4 linked regions of the Halorhodospira halophila genome follow. The protein of the gene in region 2 interacts with the protein of the main gene of each other region in a pairwise test. Links are inferred from orthologs where the notes say so. Each region holds a gene or a part of one and is shown on either strand. Other genes may lie near its edges.

The links.
Region 1: the proteins of groL (region 2) and CCR79_RS11305 interact in binary tests that used the Escherichia coli proteins (3 or more experiments, as listed by UniProt). The link is inferred for Halorhodospira halophila from one-to-one orthologs.
Region 3: the proteins of groL (region 2) and aceE interact in binary tests that used the Escherichia coli proteins (3 or more experiments, as listed by UniProt). The link is inferred for Halorhodospira halophila from one-to-one orthologs.
Region 4: the proteins of groL (region 2) and grpE interact in binary tests that used the Escherichia coli proteins (3 or more experiments, as listed by UniProt). The link is inferred for Halorhodospira halophila from one-to-one orthologs.

Annotation. Positions count from the first base shown.
Region 1 is NZ_NHSN01000026.1:9,775-14,079, reverse strand. Bases 1-2,848 are described here. They hold CCR79_RS11305 (ABC transporter ATP-binding protein), read left to right. Parts: upstream 1-936; coding sequence 937-1,761; downstream 1,762-2,848. Other genes in these bases: mlaD (outer membrane lipid asymmetry maintenance protein MlaD), read left to right, coding at 2,547-2,848; mlaE (lipid asymmetry maintenance ABC transporter permease subunit MlaE), read left to right, coding at 1,758-2,534; CCR79_RS11310 (KpsF/GutQ family sugar-phosphate isomerase), read right to left, coding at 1-824. Also shown: more of mlaD, read left to right, coding at 2,849-3,002; CCR79_RS11290 (MlaC/ttg2D family ABC transporter substrate-binding protein), read left to right, coding at 3,032-3,658; CCR79_RS11285 (STAS domain-containing protein), read left to right, coding at 3,655-3,969; CCR79_RS11280 (BolA family protein), read left to right, coding at 4,032-4,283; murA (UDP-N-acetylglucosamine 1-carboxyvinyltransferase), read left to right, coding at 4,288-4,305. UniProt on the Escherichia coli protein: Part of the ABC transporter complex MlaFEDB, which is involved in a phospholipid transport pathway that maintains lipid asymmetry in the outer membrane by retrograde trafficking of phospholipids from the outer membrane to the inner membrane.
Region 2 is NZ_NHSN01000033.1:2,083-6,459, forward strand. The notes cover bases 923-3,842. They hold groL (chaperonin GroEL), read left to right. Parts: upstream 923-1,516; coding sequence 1,517-3,169; downstream 3,170-3,842. Other genes in these bases: groES (co-chaperone GroES), read left to right, coding at 1,151-1,441; CCR79_RS12420 (lysophospholipid acyltransferase family protein), read left to right, coding at 3,333-3,842. Also shown: protein-disulfide reductase DsbD, read right to left, coding at 1-581; divalent-cation tolerance protein CutA, read right to left, coding at 596-916; more of CCR79_RS12420, read left to right, coding at 3,843-4,298; folK (2-amino-4-hydroxy-6-hydroxymethyldihydropteridine diphosphokinase), read right to left, coding at 4,295-4,377.
Region 3 is NZ_NHSN01000017.1:20,771-25,498, forward strand. What follows is about bases 404-3,674. They hold aceE (pyruvate dehydrogenase (acetyl-transferring), homodimeric type), read right to left. Parts: upstream 3,280-3,674; coding sequence 604-3,279; downstream 404-603. Other genes in these bases: aceF (dihydrolipoyllysine-residue acetyltransferase), read right to left, coding at 404-601; CCR79_RS06075 (DUF502 domain-containing protein), read right to left, coding at 3,417-3,674. Also shown: more of aceF, read right to left, coding at 1-403; more of CCR79_RS06075, read right to left, coding at 3,675-4,058; fba (class II fructose-bisphosphate aldolase), read right to left, coding at 4,128-4,728. UniProt on the Escherichia coli protein: Component of the pyruvate dehydrogenase (PDH) complex, that catalyzes the overall conversion of pyruvate to acetyl-CoA and CO(2).
Region 4 is NZ_NHSN01000018.1:180,242-184,545, forward strand. The notes cover bases 1-2,847. They hold grpE (nucleotide exchange factor GrpE), read right to left. Parts: upstream 1,859-2,847; coding sequence 1,142-1,858; downstream 1-1,141. Other genes in these bases: dnaK (molecular chaperone DnaK), read right to left, coding at 1-1,024; hrcA (heat-inducible transcriptional repressor HrcA), read right to left, coding at 1,971-2,847. In the rest of the region: more of hrcA, read right to left, coding at 2,848-3,026; CCR79_RS08015 (NAD(+) kinase), read left to right, coding at 3,179-4,099; DNA repair protein RecN, read left to right, coding at 4,111-4,304. UniProt on the Escherichia coli protein: Participates actively in the response to hyperosmotic and heat shock by preventing the aggregation of stress-denatured proteins, in association with DnaK and GrpE. It is the nucleotide exchange factor for DnaK and may function as a thermosensor.

The sequences.
Region 1 (4,305 bases), on a different replicon or contig from region 2:
CCGCGGTCCAGGGTCCGGCGCAGGTCGCCGTCGGTGAAGATGCCCAGCACCCGCTGCTCCTCGTCGACGATGGCGGTCATGCCCAACCCCTTGCGGCTGATCTCCAGCAGGGCGTCACGGAGAGCAGTTCCGGGGGCGACGCGGGGGATGCGCTCGCCGGTCTGCATGATGTCCTCGATATGGAGCAGCAGCCGGCGTCCGAGTTTGCCGCCGGGGTGCGAACGGGCAAAGTCCTCGGCGGTGAAGCCGCGCGCATCGAGCAGTGCGACGGCGAGGGCGTCGCCCATGGCCAGGGTGGCCGTCGTGCTTGCCGTGGGCGCCAGCCCGAGAGGGCAGGCCTCCTGTTCGACGCCGACGTTCAGGTGGACCGAGGCAGCCCGGGCCAGGGTCGACTCCGGACGTCCGGTGAGGGCGATCAGCGGCACCCCGAGGCGCTTGATCAGCGGCAGGATGGCGGTGAGCTCGTCGGTCTCGCCGGAGTTCGACAGCGCGATGACCACATCGTCGGGGGTGACCATGCCCAGGTCGCCGTGGCTGGCCTCGCCGGGGTGGACAAAGAATGCCGGTGTCCCGGTGCTCGCCAGGGTGGCGGCCATCTTCGAGCCGATGTGCCCGGACTTGCCCATCCCGGTGACGATCACCCGTCCACGGCAGGCGAGCATGTGCCGGCACGCTTCGCTGAAAGGCTGGTCGATGCGCTCGCCGAGGGCAGCGACGGCATCGGCCTCGAGCTGCAGGACGGCGCGACCGAGGGCTCGGAGTCGCTCGTCGCCTTCTTCCGGGGCGCCTTGGTGCCGTTCGATCAGGGTGCGCATGGGCGTCATCCGTCCATTCTACGACATCTGTTCGCCGGATCGGACAACCCCCGGGGCAGAATTGACCACCCCGGCGCGGGGATGGATACTGCCGGTCCCTTTTCCAGAACCGAGTAGGCTGATGGGCGTCGCAGACACCGGCGACGAGATCTTGGCGCGGGTGCGTGGCCTGCGGGTCGAGCGCGGCGGCCGGGCGATCTTCGATGGCGTGGACCTCGACATCCGGCGGGGTCGGGTGACCGCCATCATGGGCCCGAGTGGCACGGGCAAAACCACCCTCCTGCGCGTGCTGGGCGGTCAGCTCCGGCCCGGGGCCGGCTCGGTGGAGGTCATGGGCGAGGAGGTGCCCCGCCTCGGTCGCCAGGCGCTTTATCGCCTGCGTCGGCGCATGGGGGTGCTGTTCCAGAGCGGGGCGCTGTTCACCCACCTGTCAGTCTTCGAGAATGTGGCTTTCCCGCTGCGTGAGCACACCCGGCTCCCCGAATCCCTGCTCGAGACCCTGGTTCTGCTCAAGCTCGAGGCGGTGGGGCTGCGTGGCGCCCGGGAGCTGATGCCGGCGGAGCTCTCCGGCGGCATGGCCCGGCGGGTGGCCCTGGCCCGGGCCATCGCCATGGATCCGGCGATGGTGATGTACGACGAGCCCTTCGCCGGCCAGGACCCGATCACCATGGGGGTGCTGGTGGACCTGATTCGGCGGCTCAACGATGTCCTCGGCCTGACCTCGGTGGTGGTTTCCCACGACGTCCAGGAGACCCTGGCCATCGCGGATTACGTCTACGTACTGGCCGACGGGGCGGTCATCGCCGAGGGCACCCCGGCGGCCCTGCAGGAGGCGCAGTCGGAGTCGCTGCGCCAGTTCATTGATGCCCGGCCGGACGGGCCGGTGCCGTTCCACTATCCGGCGCCCGGGCTGGCCGACGAGCTGATCGGCGGGGGGCGGCGATGACCGGTCTGTTCCAGGCGTTGGGGCAGCGGACCCTGAACGGGCTGCGTGGCCTGGGTGAGGCGGTGCTGCTGATGGGGCGGATCCTGCGGGCCGCTCCCGAGGTGGTGGTGCGTCCGCGGTTGCTCGTCGAACAGATCTACGCCGTGGGCGTGTTGTCGCTGGTGATCATCCTGGTCTCGGCGCTGTTCGTCGGCATGGTGCTCGGCCTGCAGGGGTACTACACCCTGTCGGACTTTGGGGCCACCGAGGCGGTGGGCACGATGGTCGCCCTGTCGCTGGTCCGCGAGCTTGGCCCGGTGGTCACTGCGCTTCTCTTCGCCGGGCGGGCCGGCTCGTCGCTGACCGCCGAAGTGGGGCTGATGAAGGCCACCGAGCAGCTCTCGAGCATGGAGATGATGGCGGTGGACCCGGAGCGACGCATCCTGGCGCCGCGCTTTTTCGCCGCCCTGCTGGCGGTGCCGCTGCTTGCCGCCGTGTTCAGTGCCGTGGGCGTTTTCGGCGGCTATCTGGTGGCGGTGGGCATGGTTGGAGTGGATGGCGGGGCATTCTGGTCCAACATGCAGAACGCCGTCACCATTCAGGATGATATCTTGAACGGCGTGATCAAGAGCGTCGTCTTCGGCTTTCTGGTCGGTTGGATCGCTCTGCACAAGGGGTACATGGCGGTGCCGACCTCCAGTGGCGTCAGCCGGGCGACGACCCTCGGTGTGGTGCACGCCTCGCTGGCGGTGCTCGGGCTCGACTTCCTGCTCACCGCACTGATGTTCGACTGACGGAGCAAGGGTATGAGTCAGCGGCTCGTGGAGATCTGGGTCGGGGTGTTCGTGGCCATCGGCCTGGCGGCGATGATGGTCCTGGCCCTGCAGGTCAGCGGCCTGACCGAGCTGCGCCAGCCGCCCGGCTACCACGTTACGGCCAAGTTCGACAATGTCGGCGGCCTGCGCGAGAAGGCGCCGGTGAGCATGGCCGGGGTTCGGGTGGGGCGGGTCGAGGCGATTCGGCTCGATCCGGACAGCCACCAGGCCGAGGTCAAGATGCGCATCAACGAACGCTTCGGTGCCATCCCGGCGGACAGTGCGGCGGCCATCTACACCTCCGGTCTGCTCGGCGAGCAGTACGTGGGGCTGGAGCCGGGGTGGGAGACCGAGCCCCTGGCCGATGGTGACCGGATCACCGAGACCCAGTCGGCCGTGGTTCTCGAGCGGATCATCGGCCAGTTCGTTACCGGCATGCAGGACTGAGTTCGCCAAGCGCGATGGAGGCAGGAGCGATGTTCAAGGCGAATCGGTGGACCCGGGATCTGGCACTGGCCTCGGGGCTGGTGCTGGTGCTGGCGCTCGCTGCCGGGCAGGCGGTGGCCAAGCCGGACCCGCGGCAGGTGGTGCAGGAGGTGACCGACGAGGTGATGCGGGTGCTCGATGAGCACGGCGAGGAAATCGTTGGCGATCCGGTGGCCCTCTACGAGAAGCTGGCCCCGGTGGTCGAACCACACATCGATTACGACCGGATCGGTGCGCGCATTCTCGGGCCGCACTGGCGGGACGCCGACGCGCAGACCCGCGAGCGCTTCGTCACCGAGTTCCAGCGCAGCCTGCTGAGGACTTACGCCTCCAGCATGGAGGATTACACGGGCGTCGACGTGCGCATCCTGGGCAGCCGGCAGCGCGACGGCGGTGTCCAGGTGGGCATGGAGGTCGGTTCCGGCGACAGCCGTGCGCGCATCCTCTATCGACTGGAGGAGCGGGAGGAGGCCTGGAAGCTGGTGGATGTCACCGCCGAGGGCGTCAGCCTCATCCACAACTACCGCGAGGACTTCCGGTCGCGCCTGCGGGACAAGGATCTTGAGACCGTGATCGAGGAGATGGCACAGCGCAACCGGGACATCGGTTTCGAATGACCCGCGCGGCCCTCGTCAACGGTGCCGACGGGCGCTGGCGGGTTACAGGGCGCCTGGAGCTCGATACCGTGGGGGAGCTGTGGGCGCAGGGCATGGAGCGGTTCGCCGTTGAGGGCGGGGCCTGCGAGATCGATCTGGCCGAGGTGGAGCGGACCGACAGCGCCGGTGTTGCGCTCCTGATCGACTGGACCCGGCAAGCCCGGGGGCGGGGCGGGCGGCTGCGCCTTTGCCATGTTCCCGAGCAGATGCTGGCCATTGTCCGGGCCAGTGGGGCCGGGTCGGTGCTGGAAATCGCCGACGTCCCGGCCTGAATCCGCTATAATCGTCCGCCTTCGCGGGGAGCCCGCGGTCCGTTTCCGGAGGGGATCGCCCCATGATGCAGCCAGAAGAGATCGAACGCCTGATCCAGGAACAGCTCAGCGATGTTCGGGTGGAGGTCAGTGGTGACGGTCGCCACTTCCGTGCCTTCATCGTCAGCCCCGACTTCCAGGGGCTGTCGCGCATCCAGCGCCACCGCCTGGTCAATCGCGCCCTGCGCGCCCACATCGATGACGATACCCTGCACGCCATCTCCATGCGGACCCTGACGCCCCCGGAGCACGAGCAACAGCAGAAGGCGGGGTAGGCCGATGGAGCGACTGCTCATC
Region 2 (4,377 bases):
AGCCCGGCGACGAAGAATCCCCCGAGGATGGCCCAGAGGTTGCCGCCGCCGAGCAGCGCCTGCAGGTCCCCCATGGGCCCCTGACCACTGCCGGCCCCGCCGGCGGGGCCGCCGGAGCCATCACTGTACTGCACGGCACCGGAGCCGAGGTCGGCCTCCAGGCTGCTTGGCGGGTAGCAGAGGGAATCGGGCTCGTTGCAACCCTGGAACTCGGCGTAGAGCTGCGCCCCCTCGCCGATCGGCTCCGCGGTCTCCAGGTGCACCTGCAGCGTGCCCCGGTAGATGACCACATCGCCGAAGAACTCGTCGGAGAACGACTCGCCGCTCGGGTACGCGACCTCGACGATCTCGTTATCACCGTCGCGCAACTCGAAGTCGAAGGCGTGGCGGTAGAGGTAGTGGTCCTCAGCCACGTCCCAGCGTGCGACCAGGCGATCCTCGCCCACCTGTTCGACGGTGAACGGGAAGATCTCCTGCTGATCCACCATTCCCTGTGCCGGGGCGGCCGCAATCAGCAGACCCAGCGCCAGCCACAGCGCCGCGATCAGACCGCCTCGGTCGTAACGCATCCTGCCCTTCATCGGCTTACACCCTCCTACCGGGTTTCATCGCGTATCCAGTCCAGGAAGCCTGCCAGGCCCTTTTCGATGCCGACCGCGATGACCTCTGGAAGTTCATACGGATGCCGCTCCACAAGCATCCCCTCCAATCGGGTGTAGGCAAAATCCGATGTCTTGATCACCAACAGGCACTCGGTCTCCGCCTGCGCCTCTCCCTCCCAGTAGAAGACGGAGGTCACCCCCGGGACGATGTTGACGCAGGCGGCCAGCCGCGCCTCCACCACCTCGCCGGCGAGCCGGCGGGCGGTCTCCTCATCGGGGCAGGTGCACAGGACGACCAGTTCTCGACTCGACATGGCTGCACCTCCTCGGTCGTTGAACAGGGGTTGAATTCTACCATCGGCGTCCTCATCCACCGGGTACCGGCAGGGAACGTCACCCGAAGCAGGTGTCGGAAGCCCTTGACGGAGAAGAACCGAACGATATGATTAGCACTCACGGTTACCGAGTGCTAACAGCTAGCAGGCCGCGGGAAGCGCGGCGAACCAGATCCCAGAGTCCACGACCAAAGAGAGAGGGAGAGAGGACCGATGAGCATCCGTCCCCTGCACGACCGAGTGGTCATCCAGCGCCTTGAAGAAGAGCGCACTTCCCCGGGCGGCATCGTCATCCCGGACACCGCGGCCGAGAAGCCGATGAAGGGCAAGGTCATCGCTGTCGGCAACGGCAAGATGCTCGACAACGGCGAGCGTCGCCCCGTCGAGGTGAACGTCGGCGACCAGGTCCTGTTCGGCAAGTACGCCGGCACCGAGGTCAAGATCGACGGCCAGGATTACCTGGTGATGCGCGAGGACGACATCATGGCCGTCTTCGAGGGCTGACGCAGCGCCGACTTCCAACGCGCAGCGAGCCAGACACCCGAGACCCGAACACCGAATCGAGCAGAGGAGCCAACCATGGCTGCGAAGGAAATCCGTTTCTCCGATGATGCGCGCCAGCGCATGATGAGCGGCGTCAACCAGCTGGCCAACGCCGTCAAGGTCACCCTCGGCCCGCGCGGCCGTAACGCCGTCCTCGAGAAGAGCTTCGGCGCCCCCACCGTCACCAAGGACGGCGTCTCCGTCGCCAAGGAGATCGAGCTCGAAGACCACTTCGAGAACATGGGCGCGCAGATGCTCAAGGAGGTCTCCTCGCAGACCTCGGACGTCGCCGGTGACGGCACCACCACCGCGACCGTCCTGGCCCAGGCCATCCTGCGCGAGGGCATGAAGTCCCTGGCCGCGGGCATGAGCCCGATGGAGCTCAAGAAGGGCATCGAGAAGGCCACCGAGACGGCCTCCAACTACCTGGCCAACGAGCTGTCCAAGCCCTGCGAGGACGACAACTCCATCGCCCAGGTCGGCACCATCTCCGCGAACTCCGACGAGGCCGTGGGCCGAATCATCGCCGATGCCATGGGCAAGGTCGGCAAGGAAGGCGTGATCACCGTCGAGGAGGGCTCCGGCCTGGAGAACGAGCTGGATGTTGTCGAGGGGATGCAGTTCGACCGCGGCTACCTCTCCCCCTACTTCGTCACCGATCAGCAGACGATGAAGGCGGAGCTCGAGGACGCGGCGATCCTCCTCCACGACAAGAAGATCTCCAACATCCGCGATCTGCTGCCGCTGCTCGAGGGCGTGGCCAAGCAGAACCGGCCGCTGCTGATCATCGCCGAGGAGGTTGAGGGCGAGGCCCTGGCCACGCTGGTGGTCAACAACCTGCGCGGCATCGTCAAGGTCGCCGCGGTCAAGGCGCCCGGCTTCGGTGACCGCCGCAAGGCCATGCTCCAGGACATCGCCATCCTCACCGGCGGCACGGTCATCTCCGACGAGGTCGGCATGACCCTGGAGAACGCCACGGTCGACGACCTGGGCACCGCCAAGAAGGTGCAGATCTCCAAGGAGGAGACCACCATCGTCGGCGGCGCCGGCCGTCACGACGACATCATGGCCCGCGTCGAGCAGATCCGTGCGCAGATGGAGGAGTCCACCTCCGACTACGACAAGGAGAAGCTCCAGGAGCGCGTGGCCAAGCTGGTCGGTGGCGTTGCCGTGATCAAGGTCGGCGCGGCCACCGAGGTCGAGATGAAGGAGAAGAAGGCCCGCGTCGAGGACGCCCTGCACGCCACCCGCGCTGCGGTGGAAGAGGGCATCGTCCCCGGTGGTGGCACGGCCCTGATCCGCGCCCTGGCCGCCCTCGAGGGCCTGAGCGGCGCCAACGAGGAGCAGACCCAGGGCGTCGCGCTGGTCCGCCGTGCCATGGAGGAGCCGCTGCGCCAGCTGGTGACCAACGCCGGCGAGGACGCCTCCGTGATCGTCAACAAGGTCAAGGAGGGCAGCGGCAACCAGGGCTACAACGTCGCCACCGGCGAGTACGTGGACCTGGTGCAGGCCGGTGTCCTCGACCCGACCAAGGTCACCCGCTCGGCCCTGCAGAACGCTGCCTCCGTGGCCGCGCTGATGCTGACCACCGAGGCCATGGTCGCCGACCTGCCGAAGAAGGACGACGAAGGCGGTGGCGGCGACATGGGTGGCATGGGCGGCATGGGGGGCATGGGCGGCATGATGTAAGCCGTCCGGTTCCCGGCGCCCTGACGCCGCAACCGAACCCCCGTCGGGCCTCGCCCGGCGGGGGTTTTTTCATGGCTACGGGGGCAGCTTGCGAGGCGGCCGCCAGCGGCCCAAACTACGCTCCCGAGCCGCCCCATTCACCCGAAAAGAGCACGGATCGCCGGTGAGCGAGAAGAAAAAGCGCCGCAAGGGCAAGAAGAAAAAACCGCCGACCAACATTTTCCACCCCGCCTACTGGCCGACCTGGCTCGGGCTCGGGGTGCTGCGCCTGCTCGCACTGCTGCCCATCCCACTGATCGGCCGGCTCGGGGACGGGCTCGGCATGCTGCTCTGGGCGGTCGTGCCGAGCCGGCGTCACATCGTGCGCACCAATCTGGGCCTGGCCTTCCCAGAGCTGGGCACACGGGGACGGCGCCGCCTGGAACGCGCCCACTTCCGCTCGGCCGCCCGCGGCATGCTGGAGGGCGCACTGGCCTGGTGGGCACCCATCAACCGCCTGGCGCCCTACTACACCATCGATGGCCTGGAGCACCTAGAAGCGGCCCGCGAGGGCGGTCGCGGGGTTATCCTGCTGGGGCCGCACTACACCAGCGTAGAGATGTGCGGGAAGATCATCGGTGCCCACGTGGCAGATTTCTACCCGGTCTACAAGCCGGCCAAGGACCGCGCCTTCAACACCGCCATGGTGCGCGCGCGCCGCACCGGCGTGGTCGATGTGCTGCCCAATACCGACATGCGTCGCATCCTGCGCGTGCTGCGTGAAGGCAACGTCGTCTTCTACGCCCCGGACCAGGACTTCGGCCGCCAGGGTTCGGTCTTCGCGCCGTTCATGGGCGTCGAGACCAGCACCCTAACCATGACCGCGCGCCTGGCGCGGAGCACCGGCGCCCGGGTGGTGCCGCTGCACTGCCGGCGCCTGGCCGGCAACCGCTGGCACGTCTTCCTGGAGCCGGCGCTGGAGCCGTTCCCGACGGGCGACGACGTCGCTGACGCCACGCGGATCAATTCGGTCATCGAGGCTCAGGTGCGCGACGCCCCGGAGCAGTACCTGTGGCTGCACCGCCGTTTCAAGACGCGCCCCGACCCGGACGCCCCCAACCCGTACGCCCGCGCCGGGCGCAGGGACTAGTCGGCCAGGGGCACGGAACGACGGATGGAGGGGTGGCCGGTGAAACCGGCCCAGAGATCGCGGAAGCACTCCCCGTTGA
Region 3 (4,728 bases), on a different replicon or contig from region 2:
CCTCCTGGCCCTGCATCACGCGCTTGACGTAGGCCTCCACGTCCTCGCGCCGAATACGCCCCTTGCGTCCGCTGCCGCTGACGCGCCCGAGGTCGACGCCGAGCTCGCGGGCGTAGCGACGAACCGAAGGGCTGGCGTGGGCGGCGCGGTGGCCGTCGCGATCGATCGGCGGCTGCCCGCCGCTGGACGCGGCGGGCCCTGTGCCGCTGCCCGCCGGGGCGGGCGCAGGGGCCACCGGCGCCGATCCGCCGGCCGGCTTCTCGCTTCCGGACGATCCGGCCGTTTCCTCGGCCGGGGCGCCCTCAGCAGCCGGGGCCTCGGCCGGTGCCGCCGGCTCAGCCGGCCCGGATGCGGCATCGGCGGCGGCCGTGTCGACGGTGGCGATCACACTCCCCTCGGAGACCATATCACCGACGGCGATGTGCACCGCCCGGATCTCGCCCCCGACCTCCGCCGGCACCTCCATGCTCGCCTTGTCGGACTCGAGGGTAATCAGCGACTGCTCCGGCTCGATCCGGTCCCCGGGCGCGACCAGGACCTCGATCACCTCCACGGCCTCGAAGCCGCCGATATCCGGTACCTTGAGCTCCTGTTCCGCCACGGTCACACCTCCCACGGGTTCGGGGCATCCGCCGCCAGCTGGTACTTGCCGATGGCCTCGCTGACCTTCCCGGCCTCGATCTCGCCCTCATCGGCCAGGGCGTAGAGGGCTGCCGCGGCGATGTGGTAGCGATCCACCTCGAAGAAGCGCCGCAGCTTCTCGCGGGTATCCGAGCGGCCGAAGCCGTCGGTACCCAGGGACCAGAACTTGCGTCCGATGTAGGGACGGATCTGATCCGGGTAGGCGCGCATGTAGTCGGTGGCGGCAATGGCCGGGCCACTGTAGCCCTCCAGGCACGCCTGCAGGTACGACTGCCGACGCTCGGACTCCGGGTGGAGGCGGTTGCCCCGGGCGCAGGCCATGCCGTCGCGGGCCAGCTCGGTGAACGAGGGGCAGCTCCAGATATCGGCATGGACGCCGAAATCGCCAGCGAGCAGCTCCGCGGCGGCGATCACCTCGCGGAAGATGCTCCCCGAGCCCATCAGCTGCACCCGCGGCCCCTTCTTCTTGGGGCCGGCGCGGAAGAGGTACATGCCGCGGCGGATGCCCTCCTCGGCCCCCTCGGGCATCGCCGGATGGGTGTGGTTTTCGTTGTAGACGGTCAGGTAGTAGAAGCAGTTCTCCTGCTCGGCGTACATCCGGCGCAGCCCGTCCTGGACGATCACCGCCAGCTCGTAGTCGAAGGCCGGGTCGTAGGAGACGCAGTTGGGGATGGTCGAGGCGAGGACGTGGCTGTGGCCGTCCTGGTGCTGCAGCCCCTCGCCGTTGAGGGTGGTCCGGCCGGCGGTGCCACCAATCAGGAAGCCCCGGGCCTGGATATCCCCGGCGGCCCAGCACAGGTCCCCCACCCGCTGGAAGCCGAACATGGAGTAGAAGATGTAGAAGGGGATCATGTTGACGCCGTGGTTGGCGTAGGCCGTGGCCGCCGCCATCCACGAGGACATGGCACCGGCCTCATCCAGCCCCTCCTCGAGGATCTGCCCGGTCTGCGCCTCGCGGTAGGACATCAGCTGATCGGCGTCCTCGGGCTCGTAGAGCTGCCCCACGTTGGAGTAGATGCCGAGCTGACGGAACAGCCCCTCCATCCCGAAGGTGCGCGCCTCGTCGGGGATGATGGGCACCACCCGCTGGCCGATCTGCTTGTCGCGGGTGAGCACCGTCAGCGCGCGCACGAAGGCCATGGTGGTGGACAGCTCCCGCTCGCCGCTGTCCTTGAGCAGCGCGTCGAAGGCGGAGAGCTGCGGGACCTCGAGCGCCGGCGCCCGCTCGTAGCGCACCGGCATGTAGCCGCCCAGGGCCTGCCTACGCTCGTGGAGGTAGCGCATCTCCGGGGCGTCGTCATCGGGCTTGTAGAAGGGCGTCTCCTTGAGCTGCTCGTCGGGGATGGGGATCTCGTAGTGGTCGCGGAACCGGCGCAGGGCGTTCTCACCCATCTTCTTCTGCTGGTGGGTGATGTTCTGCCCCTCGCCGGCCTCGCCCATGCCGTAGCCCTTGACGGTCTTGGCCAGGATCACGGTCGGCTGCCCGGTATGGTTCACCGCGGCGTGGTAGGCCGCGTAGACCTTGTGCGGGTCGTGGCCACCGCGGTTGAGCCGGTAGATGTCGTAGTCGGACATGCCGGCGACCATCTTCTCCAGCTCCGGGTACTTGGCGAAGAAGTGCTTGCGGGTGTAATCACCGCCGCGCGCCTTGAAGGCCTGGTACTCGCCGTCGACGGCCTCCTCCATGCGCTGCTGCAGCAGCCCCTCGTGGTCAAGCTCGAGCAGCGGATCCCAGCGCGAGCCCCAGATCACCTTGATCACGTTCCAGCCGGCGCCGCGGAACTCGCCCTCGAGCTCCTGGATGATCTTGCCGTTGCCGCGCACCGGACCGTCGAGGCGCTGCAGGTTGCAGTTGACCACGAAGATCAGGTTGTCGAGCTGCTCGCGGGCGGCCAGGCCGATCGAGCCCATCGACTCCGGCTCGTCCATCTCGCCGTCGCCCATGAAGCACCAGACCTTGCGGTCTGCGGTGTCCTCGATCCCGCGGTGGTGCAGGTACTTCATCATGCGCGCCTGCTGCACCGCCTGGATCGGGCCGAGGCCCATGGAGACGGTGGGGAACTGCCAGAAGTTGGGCATCAGCCAAGGGTGGGGATAGGAGCTGATGCCGTCGCCGTCGACGTCCTGACGAAAACCGGCCAGCTGCTCGGCGCTGAGCCGCCCCTCGAGGAAGGCGCGGGCGTAGATCCCCGGCGCGGAGTGCCCCTGGAGGAAGACCAGATCGCCGTCCTGCTCCTCGTTGGGCGCCCGCCAGAAGTGGTTGAAGCCGACCTCGTAGAGGGTGCAGGCCGAGGCGTAGCTGGCGATGTGCCCGCCGATGCCGTCGTGCTCACGGTTGGCGGCAACCACCATGGCGATGGCGTTCCAGCGCACCAGCGCCCGGATACGCCACTCCAGGTGGTGATCGGTGTACTCCGGCGGGCGCACCTCGAGGTGCCGGGGGATGGTGTTGATGTAGCCGGTGGTGGCCTTGAAGGGCAGATGGCCGAGCCGGCGCCGGCCCTTGCTGACCAGGTGCTCGAGGATCTGCTGCGCCCGCTCGGGCCCCTCGTGCTCGATCACCGCATCCAGGGCGTCGAGCCACTCCTGGATCTCCTCCGGATCCGGATCGTCGCGCAACTCGGGTATCGATTTCATGGTCCACCTCCTGGTTAAGAGTCGCCGGGACCCACGGGGCGCGACACGGCGGGTGGCCGTCCCGCACCCGGCGGCCTTGTGGGCCCCCGGGGGATCCCCGCAGACGGGCGAGCTTTGTTGTTCTTGTCGTCGCTAGGTCACGGCTGCCTCTCCGCTCCCTCGGGCGGTTCCTCGAGCAGCTCGTCGAGCGAGGCGCTCTTGCGCGTCGACATCCCCGCGGTGACCGCAAAGCGCATGGCGTCCTCGACACTCATATCGACGGGCTCGACCACCGAGGCCGGAACCAGCAGCGTGTAGCCACCCACCTGGTAACTCATGGGGGTGTAGACGGCGATGGTGTGCTCGTCACCGAGCCCTTCGGCCACCCCCGCCCACTGCCTGCGCGTCACCACGCCGAGCACCCGGTAATCGCTACCGGGCAGCGGCACCGTGACCACCTGGTCGCCCAGCTCCTCGGCCCGGGAGACAAACCCGGTCAGGTCCTGCACCGCCCCGTAGATGGTCTTGACCACCGGCAGCTGCAGGAGGATCTGCTCGAACCACTCCCACAGGCGGCGCAGAAGGTAGAAGTTGAGGAGGACGCCGATGGCGAAGATGCCGGCCAGTGCCAGGGCCACGCCCAGGCCGGGGTGATACCAGGTCTCGGGGATGATCAGCTGCACGACGCTCCCGAGCGCCCGCTCGGCGGTCATGATCAGCCAGTAGAGAAGATAGAGGGTGACGACCGCCGGCAGAACCGCCAGCAGCCCCTTGAGGAAAATACCGCTAATCCTGCGCATGGTATTGCTCCCCGCTGGCTTGCCGGGGCGCCGTGGCGCCCCGGCAAGGCTCTGGGGACAGCTCCCGGTTCAGCTCACCTTGGGGGCGAGCTCGCCGGACTCGTAACGCTCGACCATGGTCTCTAGGGGGACCGGCTTGATCTTGGACGCCATCCCCGCCGAGCCGAAGGCCTCGTAGCGGGCCTTGCAGATCTCCTTCATAGCCTCGGTGGAGGCCTTCAGGAACTTGCGCGGGTCGAAGTTGGACGGGTTCTCGGCCAGGTGCTTGCGCACCGCGCCGGTGGAGGCCAGGCGCAGGTCGGTATCGATGTTGACCTTGCGCACCCCGTTGCGGATGCCCTCTTGGACCTCCTCGACCGGTACGCCGTAGGTCTCGGGGATCTCACCGCCGAACTGGTTGATCAGCTCCAGCCACTCCTGCGGCACCTGGGAGCTGCCGTGCATGACCAGGTGGGTGTCCGGCAGGCGCTGGTGGATCTCCTTGATCCGGCTGATGGCCAGGATGTCGCCCGTGGGCGGACGGGTGAACTTGTAGGCGCCGTGGCTGGTGCCGCAGGCGATGGCGAGGGCGTCGACATGGGTATCGCGGACGAACTGCGCCGCCTCCTCCGGGTCGGTGAGCAGTTTGTCCTTGTCCATCTTGCCCTCGGCCCCGACGCCGTCCTCCTTG
Region 4 (4,304 bases), on a different replicon or contig from region 2:
CACCGACCAGGATCACGTCCTGGATGTCGCTGGCCGCCAGGCCTGCGTCCTTGAGCGCGGTCTTGCACGGCTCGATGGTGCGCTCGACCAGGTCCTCGACCAGCGACTCGAGCTTGGCCCGGGTGAGCTTGATGGCCATGTGCTTCGGACCGCTCTGATCCGCGGTGATGTAGGGCAGATTGATCTCGGTCTGCTGGCTCGAGGAGAGCTCCACCTTGGCCTTCTCGGCCGCCTCGCGCAGGCGCTGCAGCGCCAGGTGATCCTGGCCGAGGTCAATGCCCTGGTCCTTCTTGAACTCCTGGATCAGGTAGTCGATGATCCGCTTGTCGAAATCCTCGCCCCCCAGGAAGGTATCGCCGGAGGTGGAGAGGACCTCGAACTGCTTCTCGCCGTCGACCTCGGCGATCTCAATGATCGACACGTCGAAGGTGCCGCCGCCCAGGTCGTAGACCGCGACCTTCTTGTCGCCGCCCTCCTTGTCCAGGCCGTAGGCCAGCGCCGCCGCCGTCGGCTCGTTGATGATGCGCTTGACCTCGAGTCCGGCGATCTTGCCGGCATCCTTGGTGGCCTGACGCTGGGAGTCGTTGAAGTACGCCGGGACGGTGATCACTGCCTCGGTGACCTCCTCACCCAGGTAGTCCTCGGCGGTGCTCTTCATCTTCTGCAGGGTGCGCGCCGAGACCTCCGGCGGCGCCATCTTCTTACCCTGCGCCTCGACCCAGGCGTCGCCATTGTCCGCCTTGACGATCTTGTACGGCATCTCCTTGATGTCGCGCTGGACGACATCCTCGTCGAAGCGCCGGCCGATCAGGCGCTTGACCGCATGGATGGTGTTCTCCGGGTTGGTGACCGACTGCCGCTTGGCCGGGGCGCCGGTGAGCACCTCGCCATCCTCGGCGAAAGCCACCACCGACGGGGTGGTCCGATCGCCCTCCGCGTTCTCGATCACGCGGGTCTTATTGCCCTCCATGACCGCCACGCACGAGTTGGTCGTGCCCAGGTCGATGCCGATGATCTTACCCATAATTCGCTCCTGCTAACCGTTGAATCTGTCCGGGCCTGATTGCCTTCTGCCCCTTAAGTGCGGTGCCCCATCGGCTTTTTCAAGGGCCCGGTTTGAATCGCGCCGAATCGCGTGCCTTTAGGCGGTCTCGTCCACCGAGCCACCGCTGCCCGCACTGCCGTCGGCCTTCTTGGCCACCACCACCAGTGCCGGGCGCAGCAGGCGATCCTGCAGGCGGTAGCCCTTCTGCACCACGTGGAGCACGGTGTTCGGCTCCTGCTCTTCGCTGGGCTGCGTCGCCATAGCTTCGTGGTAGTCGGGGTTGAAACGCTCGCCCAGCGGGTTGATCTCCTCGATCTCGAAGCGCTCGAAGACCTGATTGAGCATCTTGAGGGTCAACTGCGAGCCCTCGAGGAGCTTCTCGCGATCGGCCTCGGCGTCTTCGGCCGCCTGGACGCCCATCTCCAGGCTGTCCTTGACCTGCAGGAGATCGCCGCAGACCTTCTCGAGCCCCTGCCGCCGGGCCTGGTCGACATCCTTTTCCGCGCGGCGCTGCGCGTTCTCCAGCTCGGCGCGCATGCGCAGCACCTGATCCCAGTTCTCTTGGGCCTTCCGCTCGGCGTCAGCAAGGGCGTTCTCGAGTTCCTCGATACGCTGCTCCAGGTCCTCGGCGCTGGTACCGGCCTCGTCCGCCGCGGCGCCCTCGCTCGCCGAATCGCCGCTCTGGAGCTCGCCCTCGAGCGCCTCCGAGGCCTGACGGGTGTGCTTCTGCTCCGACGCCTCGGCGGTTGCCTGCGCGTCGCCGCGCACCTCGGGCTGCTCCTCGGTCGTGCTCTGTCGCTGGTTATCAGTCATATGGCTGCTCCGCTGGATTGAGCCGGAAAACGGTTACTGGCAGCCCACCACCGGGCGCCCCAAGCGCGGCCACCGGGTGCACTGCCTCCTGCCTGGGCACAGGTGTGGGGATCTAGCGCGGCGGATTCAAGGCCGAGCCGACCAATCGGGCGGTGATGTCGACGATCGGAATGATCCGGTCGTAGGCCATGCGGGTCGGCCCGATCACCCCGAGCACCCCGGCCGCCTCACCGGCGACCCCGTAACGGGCCGTCACCAGCGAGAGACCGTCGAAGACCTCGTAACCGGCCTCCTGGCCGATGTAGATCTGGACGCCATCGGCCCGCGCGCAGCGATCGAGCAGGTGGAGGATGTCACGCTTCTGCGTGAAGGCCTCGAACAGCTGGCGCAGCCGGTCCACATCGGAGAGTTCCTCGAACTCCATCAGATTGGTCTGACCCGCGACCACGTACCCCTCGTCGTCCTGCTCCTCCGCCAGGGCCTTCTCGCCGACCTCCACCGCCGAGCGCATGAGTTCGTCGAGCCGCTGCTGATCGGCCTGCATGGCGGCGAGCAGGCGCTGGCGCACGCGCGGCAGCTCCACGCCGGCGAACTCCGCATTGAGGTAGTTGGCGATGCGCTGAAGCTCAGCCTCGGAGAAGTCGCGCTCGGTGCGGATGACGCGGTTCTGCACATCCCGCTCATTGATCACCAGGATCGCTAGCACGCGACGGTCGGACAGCGGCAGGAACTCAACGTGGCGCAGCACCGCCCAGTCGCAGCGCGGGAGGGTCACCACACCGGCCAGCCGGGTCAACTGCGAGAGCAGGTCCGAGGCGGAGTCGGCCAACTCCTCCGCCCCCTCCTCCCGGTCGCGAACCAGACGCCGGCGGAGCTGTTCGACGGTGTCGCCCTCGATGGGCTGGACCTGGAGCAGGCAGTCGACGTAGAAGCGCAGGCCCCGATCGGTCGGCACCCGACCGGCCGAGGTGTGCGGCGAGACCAGATAGCCCAATTCCTCGAGGTCGGCCATGACGTTGCGCACCGTGGCTGGGCTGACGGACAGCCCGGCTTCACGGGCCAGGCTGCGCGACCCGACCGGCCTGCCGCTGTCGATGTAGCGACGCACCAGCGTGCGGAGCAGGGTGCGCGCGCGGTCGCCCAGCTCCAGGTCGTGCGGCGGGCTCATGGCTCATGCACCACGGGTTGCGCGATTTCGCGGGGGTTGCACTTAGGGCGCTCAAAGTGCGATCAGAGGCTAGCAAGCCGCGCGAACGACCGTCAACGCGCCAGTCGCCGGCCAATTGGCGCCCCCTGGGCGACGTGATACCGTTCCCGACCATGGACGTACATCCACCACCGCCCTTCCCCACCGTCGGCATCACCGGCAAACCCGGCGACCCGGCCATCACCGGGCTGGTCGAGCGCTTGCTGCCCATGCTGGAAGCGCGCGGCTGTACGGCGTTGCTCGATGAGCAGTCCATGCCGGAGACCGGTGATCACCACCTGCAGCGCGTGCCCCGTGAAGCCCTGCTCGATGCCTGCGATCTGATCATCGCCATCGGGGGCGACGGCACCCTGATCCACATCGCCCGGGCCGTGGCCGGCCGGCGGGATGTCGCCCTGATGGGCATCAACCGCGGCCGGCTGGGGTTCCTGGTCGACATCGCACCCGAGCATCTGGACGAGGTCGCGCAGATCCTGGACGGGCAGCACGTCGTCGACGAGCGGCTGATCCTGCGCGCCGAGATCCGCTCCAACCAGGATGATACGCTGCTCCGCGAGGACGTGGCCATCAACGAGGTGGTCCTGCACCGCTGGAACACCGCGCGGATGATCGAACTGGTCACGCGGATCGACGGCGAGCCGCTGAGCGATCACCGCTCCGACGGACTGATCATTGCCACACCGACCGGCTCGACGGCCTACGCCATGGCCGGAGGCGGGCCCATCGCCCACCCTAACCTGCACGCCATGGTTCTAGTGCCGGTCTGTCCGCACACGCTGAGTAATCGGCCACTCGTGGTCGATGGAGACAGCCGGATCGAGATCGATGTCCACCCGCGGTTCATCGAGCACGTCCGGGTCAGCTGCGACAGCCAGAGGGACCTGACCCTCCAGGAGGACAGCCGGCTGGTGGTGCGGGCCCACCCGAGCCCGATCCGCCTGGTCCATCCGCCGGGCTACAGCTACTTCAACCTGCTCCGCGCCAAGCTCGGCTGGGGCGGGCCGCTGTGCAACATCGAACCCTTCGGCGCATAGGGAGAAGCGCTGTGCTCAGGGAGATCCACATCCGCGACTTCGCCATCGTCGATCAGCTCGATCTGGAGTTCGGCGCGGGCATGCATGTGCTGACCGGCGAAACCGGTGCCGGCAAGTCCATCCTCCTCGACGCCCTTGGCCTCTGCCTCGGCGACCGCGCCCGGTCCGAGATCATCCGCCCCGGGGCGGAGCGCGCGGAGGTCAG